Regions from separate parts of the Micromonospora sp. ZG13 genome, predicted to be linked through region 3. Evidence: riboswitches for the same ligand, from Rfam matches in the RefSeq annotation. Region 3 holds a riboswitch; each other region holds the start of a gene.

Region 1 (2,255 bases), on a different contig from region 3:
CGCGTACGCCCATTCCGACAGCATGCCCCCGGCGGTGCCGGCGGCGCCAGGGGTGTCAGCGCGGGGCGGGCCGGGCCGGGCGGACCAGGGTGGCGCCCAGCGCGGCGCCGACCACGCAGGCCACCCCGGCGGCCTGCGGCCAGGCCAGCAGTTCGCCCAGCAGCACCAGCCCGACCAGCGCGCCGATCGCCGGCTCCAGGCTGAGCAGGATCGCGAAGACGCGGGCCGGCATCCGGCGCAGCGCCGCCATCTCCGCCGAGTACGGCAGCACCGACGACAGCAGCGCCACCGCCGCGCCCAGCGCGAGGGTCCACGGGTCGAGCAGGGCCGTGCCGCTGCCGGCGACCCCGAACGGCAGCACGGCCAGCGCGGCGACGGCCATCCCCAGCGCGAGGCCCCGGCTGCCCGGCACCCGGGCGCTGACCGCCTTGCCGAGCAGCACGTAGCCGGCCCAGCCCACCGCGACGGCCACGCAGCACAGCAGCCCCAGCCGGTCCACCCCCGTCCCGCCGAGCCCGCTGATCAGCAGCACCCCGCCGCCGGCCAGCGCCGCCCATGCCACGTCGGCGAGCCGGCGGCTGGCGGCCAGCGACACCAGCAGCGGCCCGGCGAAGCCGATGGTGACCGCGACGCCCAACGGCACCCGGTCCAGGGCCGCGTAGAAGGCGAGGTTCATCACCGCCAGGGCCAGCCCGAACGCCGCGACCAGACCGGCGGTACACCAGCCCAGGCGCAGCCCCGGCCGGGCAAGGACGAGCAGGATGAGCGCGGCGAAGCCGAGCCGCAGCGTGGTGGTGCCGCTCGCACTGGTGCTGCCGAAGAGCTGCTTGGCGACGGCCGCGCCGACCTGGGTGGAGAGCATGCCGAGCAGCATCAGCAGCGGGGGCGGCACGGCCCGGGGCTGCCCCAGCGCGAGCGTCAGTCGGGTCGCCGGTCGACCGGCCGGCAGCGGGCGGGAGGAGAGTGCGTACACGCGGACCACAGTGGTACCGGAGCGTGCGGCCCGCGACCGGATTTTCACTGCTGCGGGTGCAGTGCGCCGCCCGCCGGACCGGGGCGGGCCGGGCGGCGCTAGCATCGCCGACGGCACGATCATGTGAGGTGCCCCGCGCGAGCGGGGAGAATCGGGAAGCCGGTGCGAATCCGGCACGGGCCCGCCGCGGTGACCGGGGAGCCACCGTCCACGCGTACGCGCAGCCACTGGCCCGCCCGGGCCGGGAAGGCGGACGGCCAGGCGTCGATCCGGGAGTCCGAAGACCGGCCTCGCGTCCGGTGCCCGCGTCCGGCGTGGCGTGGGCCGAGCGCAGCGGGAGCCTGCCTTGGATCTGTACGACGTCATCCACCGCCGTCGGGACGTACGCGCCCAGTTCACCGGGGCGCCGGTGCCCGAGGAGACGCTGCACCGGGTGCTGGCGGCGGCGCACGCCGCGCCGAGCGTCGGCTACTCGCAGCCCTGGGACTTCGTCGTGGTGCGCGACCCGGAGCTGCGCCGCCGGTTCCACGAGCACGTGCACACCGAGCGGGACGCCTTCGCCGCGACGCTCGACGGGGAGGCGGCCGAGCGGTTCGCCCGCATCAAGATCGACGGTGTCCTGGAGTCGACGCTGTCGGTGGTGGTCACCCACGACCAGGCCCGGGGCGGCCCCGCCGTGCTCGGCCGGCACGCCATCGCCGACACCGGGCTCTACTCGACCTGCCTCGCCATCCAGAACCTCTGGCTCGCCGCGACCGCCGAGGGGCTCGGGGTGGGCTGGGTGTCGTTCTACCGGGAGCCCTGGCTCGCCGAGCTGCTCGGCATCCCCGACGGGATCCGGCCGGTGGCGTGGCTCTGCCTCGGGCCGGTCACCCACTTCGAGGCGGTACCCGACCTCGCCCGGCACGGCTGGCGGCAGAAGCGCCCGCTGGTCGAGGCGATCCACCACGACCGCTGGGCGGCACGGGAGCGCTGACCTCGGTGGGGGCGTCCCGTTACGGGCCGGCGGGGCGCTCCTCACGTACCGCTGCGGATCCGTCACCGCCGACCGGTTTGCGGCGGCTCCTGCCGGGAAGTCGGTACGGGTGCGAGCACTCCTGACGAAGATCGAACAGGCATCCGGTCTGGACCGGGTCGGCGACCGGTTGCAGCGCGCCGTCCAGGCCACCCTCCGACCGCAGCGGGTCCGTGACCTGCTGCACGGCGTGTGGCTGGGCCATCCGCTGCACCCGGCGATGGTGCAGGTGCCGGTCGGGGCGTGGATCAGCACGGCGGTGCTGGA
Region 2 (2,255 bases), on a different contig from region 3:
GGACCGGTGGGTCGGGTCGGGTCGGCGGCGTCGGTGCGGCTGTTCGGGTCGGCGGCGTGGCGGGCCACGGCGGTCAGCGGTCCGCCCCGGCGGGGAGCCGCGCCACACCCGCGGCGAGCGCCTCGACGCCGAGCACGACGCGTACACCGGCGGAGGTGGACGAGAACGGGATGACGACGAAGCGTCGCCCGGCCACGGCGGGCAGGTCCTTCAGGGTGGGGTGCCGGGCCAGGAAGGTCCGCTTCGCGGCGGCCGTGTCCCAGCCCGCGTCGACCAGCACGATCGCGTGGGGATCGCGGTCCACGACCGCCTCCCAACTGGTGTCGGCCCAGCCGCCGGTGAGGTCGCCGAACGCGTTGCGCACCCCGACCGCCGACATGATCATGTTGGGGCCGCCGCAGCAGGCCCCGACGCTCGGGGCGTCGGTGCCGGCGTCCCACCAGAGCACGGAGACGTCCCGCGCGCCGCCGATCCGGGCGGCGGCCGTGGCGATCCGGGAGCGCTGGTCGGCGATGAGCTTCTCGGCCCGCTCCGGCACCCCGAAGACGGCCGCCACGTCCCGGATCTCGGCGAACACGTCCTCGACGGTCAGCCTCGCCGGCCGGTGCTGCTTCGGGCATCCGGCCGGCGAGAGGTACGTGCCGATGCCGAGCCCCGCCAGCGCGGCGCGGTCGCCGACGCCCTCGTCGCCGAAGGCACTGTGGAACGAGGCGTAGACGAAGTCGGGCGCCGCCTCCAGCAGCTTCTCCTGCGCCGGGTATTTGTCCGACAGCACCGGCACGGCGGCGTACGCGGCGGCGTGCTCGGGCAGGATCGCGTCGTCCAGGTACGCCGTGCCGGCCATGCGGTCGGCGAGGCCGAGGGCCAGCATGATCTCGGTGGCGGGCTGGTTCAGGGTGACCGCCCGCTCGGGCGGGGCGGCGACGGTGACCGGCGTACCGCAGTTGGTCAGCGTGACCGGGGCGGCGGCCGGCGGGGGCGCCGTGGCCGGGTCGTCGGTGGCGCAGGCGCCGAGCAGGACGACGAGGACGGACAGGGGCGCGGCAACGCGCCGGGACAGGGTGGACCGCACTGCGCGCACGCGCATCGGGACCGCCTTCCAACACCTCGTGGACGGGTCATCGCAGTGCCGTGGCCGGTCTCCTGGCTGACGGGAAATGCGTCCGTGGCCGGCCTTCCCAGGCGTGTGACGCCCAGTGACCTCTTACGACGAGGGCCGCGAACTTCCCGATCACAGTGGCGAGGGCCGCACCGGTCTTCCACCGGCTTCCCGAACACCACGGCAGCGTCACCCTAGCCGCCGGCCGCCCCGGAAGTCACGGTGACGAACACCATCAGGGACGGTCGCGCCGAAGGCGGTCGGCGGGGCGGACGGGGCTACGCAGCGGCCGGCAGGTCGACCACGCGGGTCGCCCAGCGGGCCATCAGCGCCGGGTCGTGGGTGATGAGCAGGACCCCGGCGGCGTGCTGCCGCTGGTAGTCGGTGATGACGGCCGCGAGGTGCGCCTGGGTGGAGGCGTCGAGCATGGCGGTGGCCTCGTCGCAGAGCAGGTAGTCGGGCCGGTGCACGAGCGCGCGGGCGAGGCAGGCGCGTTGCAGCTGCCCGTCGCTGACCGCGTGCGGGCGGCGGGCGAGCAGGTCGGGCGTGAGGCCGACGAGGTCGGCCAGCTCCGCCGCCCGGGCCCGCGCCTGCTCGTCGGGGGTGCCGGTGGCCCGCAGCGGCTCGGCGATGATGTCGGCGAGGCCCAGCCGGGGGTCGGTGGCCGCGCGGGGGCTCTGGAACAGGATCGCGACGCGCGTACGGACGGCGGCGGGCAGCCGGTGCCGGGCCCCCGCCACCCGGTGGCCGTCGAGGGTGACGTGCCCGGCCTCGGGGGCGTGCAGCAGGGCGAGCACCCGGGCGAGGGTGGACTTGCCGCTGCCCGAGGGCCCGCGTAACCCGACCGTCTCACCGGGGGCGACGCGCAGGTCGACGCCGTCGAGGACGCGCCGGCCGCCGTAGGAGACGGCGACCCCGTGGGCCGCGAGCGCGGTGCTGGTCATGCCGGCGCTCCGAGGGTCAGCGGGTGGTGGCAGGCGACTCTGCCCGGTCCGCCCGCCGGGGGCGCGGGCGGGGTGCGGCAGACGTCGGTGGCGCGCCCGCAGCGCGGGGCGAAGGCGCAGCCGGGCGGCAGGTCGGTGAGCATCGGCGGGTGGCCGGGGACGGGCCGGAAGGCCCGTTCGGGCAGGGCGTCGAGCAGACCTGCGGTGTACGG
Region 3 (2,255 bases):
CACGCCAGGTGGTTCGACAGGTTCTGCCGGGTCGTGCCCAGCAGTTCGGCCAACTCCGCGGGATAGCCCGGCCCGTCGCGTAGCGCCAGCAGCAGCCGCGCCCGGGTCGGATCGGACAGGGCGTGACCGAAGCGCGCCAGCACCTGACCGTACGTCAACGTCTCCACGCCCCGATAGTACAGCCGACGATGTACGATCGGAGGCGGCTCGGTCTGCGCTGGCCTCGTGGGCCGGACGTCGACGGGAGCGGCCCCGCCGCCGGCAGCGGCCCCGCCGGCGCCGCGACCGGCGTCCGTAAGCCGCTCCCGCATCACTGCGCCCCGTCCGCGTGGGTCGTCACCTGGTGATCAGGACCCTGTGGACCTCATCCGGCGGTCTGGACGTCCAACGCGTCCTGATCACCGCTGGTTGCCGGGCGCAGCGTGCCGTGGGCGGTGCGTCGACGCGGGCATCCGGCGTGCGATCGACAGGCGTCATCCGGCTCGCCGACGACACGCCCGGCACCGACATGTGGGGTGTGACAACGCGGCCAACCCTATATATGGTGTCGGCGCAGCTGGTTCGGCCGCTCATCCGGAGCGGTCGAGGCAAGAGGGAACCCGGTGGGAATCCGGGACTGCCCCGCAGCGGTGAGTGGGAACGACCGCCGTCATCAGCACTGGGCCGTCAACGGCCTGGGAAGCGACGGCCAGTAGGAGACCGGCGAGTCCGGTCGCGCCCGCGAGTCCGAAGACCTGCCAGTGCGCCGTACGCCCGCATCAGGGTGTGTGGCGGTCCGAGGCCGCGTGGGACGGCCGACGCCATCTCGACGCGTGCTCGCGCGCGTCGTCGTCGGTGTCCGCTCCCCGCGTGCCCAGGAAATCCGTCTGGGATCAAGGCTCGCGAGGAGTGAGTGGTGACAGTCACCGAGGTTGTTCCGGCCGCCGGCACGGCGGTCGACGATGCGGCCGTGGCAGGCCAGCGGCGACCGCAGATGCGGGTCCGCAAGCGCGACGGCGGCACCGAGGCGGTCGACGTCAACCGGATCGTCCGGGCGGTCGAGCGGTGGGCCGACGACCTCGCCGACGTCGACCCGCTGCGGGTGGCGACCCGGACGATCAGCGGCCTGTACGACGGGGCGACGACGGCCGAACTGGACCGGCTGTCCATCCAGACCGCCGCGGAGATGATCGGCGAGGAGCCGCAGTACTCGCGGCTGGCGGCCCGCCTGCTGGCCGGGTACGTCGACAAGGAGGTCCGCCGGCAGGGCATCGGCTCCTTCAGTGAGGCGATCCGCCGGGGCCACGGCGAGGGACTGATCGGTGACGACACCGCCGCGTTCGTCGCCGCCCACGCCGGCGTCCTCGACGCCGCCGTCGACCCGCGCGGCGACCTGCGGTTCGAGTACTTCGGGCTGCGTACGGTCTACGACCGCTACCTGCTGCGCCACCCGACGAGCCGGCTGGTGCTGGAGACCCCGCAGTACTGGCTGCTGCGCGTGGCCTGCGGCCTGTCGCAGACGCCGGACGAGGCGGTCGAGTTCTACCGGCTGATGTCGAGCCTGGCGTACCTGCCGAGTTCGCCGACGCTGTTCAACTCCGGCACCCGGCACACGCAGATGTCCTCCTGCTACCTGGTCGACTCCCCGCGCGACGAGCTGGACTCGATCTACCAGCGGTACGCGCAGGTGGCGAACCTGTCGAAGTTCGCCGGCGGCATCGGCATCGCCTTCTCCCGGGTCCGTTCCCGGGGCGCGCTGATCAGGGGCACCAACGGGCAGTCCAACGGGATCGTGCCGTGGCTGCGGACGCTCGACGCCTCGGTGGCGGCGGTCAACCAGGGCGGCCGGCGCAAGGGCGCGGCCTGCGTCTACCTGGAGTCGTGGCACCCGGACGTCGAGGAGTTCCTCCAGCTGCGCGACAACACCGGTGAGGACGCCCGGCGCACCCACAACCTGAACCTGGCCAACTGGATTCCCGACGAGTTCATGCGGCGGGTGGAGGCCGACGGCGTGTGGTCGCTGTTCGACCCCGATGTGGTGCCGGAGCTGCCGGACCTGTGGGGGGAGGAGTTCGACGCGGCGTACCGGGCCGCCGAGGAGCAGGGCCGCTACGTGCGGCAGGTCCCTGCGCGGGAGCTGTACGGGCGGATGATGCGCACCCTCGCCCAGACCGGCAACGGGTGGATGACGTTCAAGGACGCCGCGAACCGGCTGTGCAACCAGACGGCCGAGGCGGGCAACGTGGTGCACCTGTCCAACCTCTGCACCGAGATCA

Evidence for each region. A riboswitch is a leader RNA that binds a small molecule or an ion and turns the genes downstream of it on or off. The one in region 3 is predicted to bind cobalamin.
Region 1: linked by a shared signal. The riboswitch ahead of bluB (5,6-dimethylbenzimidazole synthase) and the one ahead of AC5L34_RS16970 (ribonucleoside-diphosphate reductase subunit alpha) in region 3 are both predicted to bind cobalamin.
Region 2: linked by a shared signal. The riboswitch ahead of AC5L34_RS27780 (ABC transporter substrate-binding protein) and the one ahead of AC5L34_RS16970 (ribonucleoside-diphosphate reductase subunit alpha) in region 3 are both predicted to bind cobalamin.

The regions. Positions count from the first base shown of each region.
Region 1 covers NZ_JCADBQ010000002.1:320,831-323,085, reverse strand. The annotation lists gene AC5L34_RS05380 (crotonase/enoyl-CoA hydratase family protein) at 1-13, opposite strand, end outside; gene AC5L34_RS05375 (EamA family transporter) at 56-973, opposite strand; cobalamin riboswitch at 1,095-1,269, shown strand; gene bluB (5,6-dimethylbenzimidazole synthase) at 1,320-1,949, shown strand; gene AC5L34_RS05365 (Rieske (2Fe-2S) protein) at 2,059-2,255, shown strand, end outside.
Region 2 covers NZ_JCADBQ010000022.1:26,391-28,645, forward strand. The annotation lists gene AC5L34_RS27775 (FecCD family ABC transporter permease) at 1-68, opposite strand, end outside; gene AC5L34_RS27780 (ABC transporter substrate-binding protein) at 74-1,087, opposite strand; cobalamin riboswitch at 1,117-1,297, opposite strand; gene AC5L34_RS27785 (ABC transporter ATP-binding protein) at 1,378-2,043, opposite strand; gene AC5L34_RS27790 (ABC transporter ATP-binding protein) at 2,040-2,255, opposite strand, start outside.
Region 3 covers NZ_JCADBQ010000007.1:94,558-96,812, forward strand. The annotation lists gene AC5L34_RS16965 (ArsR/SmtB family transcription factor) at 1-167, opposite strand, end outside; cobalamin riboswitch at 541-755, shown strand; gene AC5L34_RS16970 (ribonucleoside-diphosphate reductase subunit alpha) at 974-2,255, shown strand, end outside.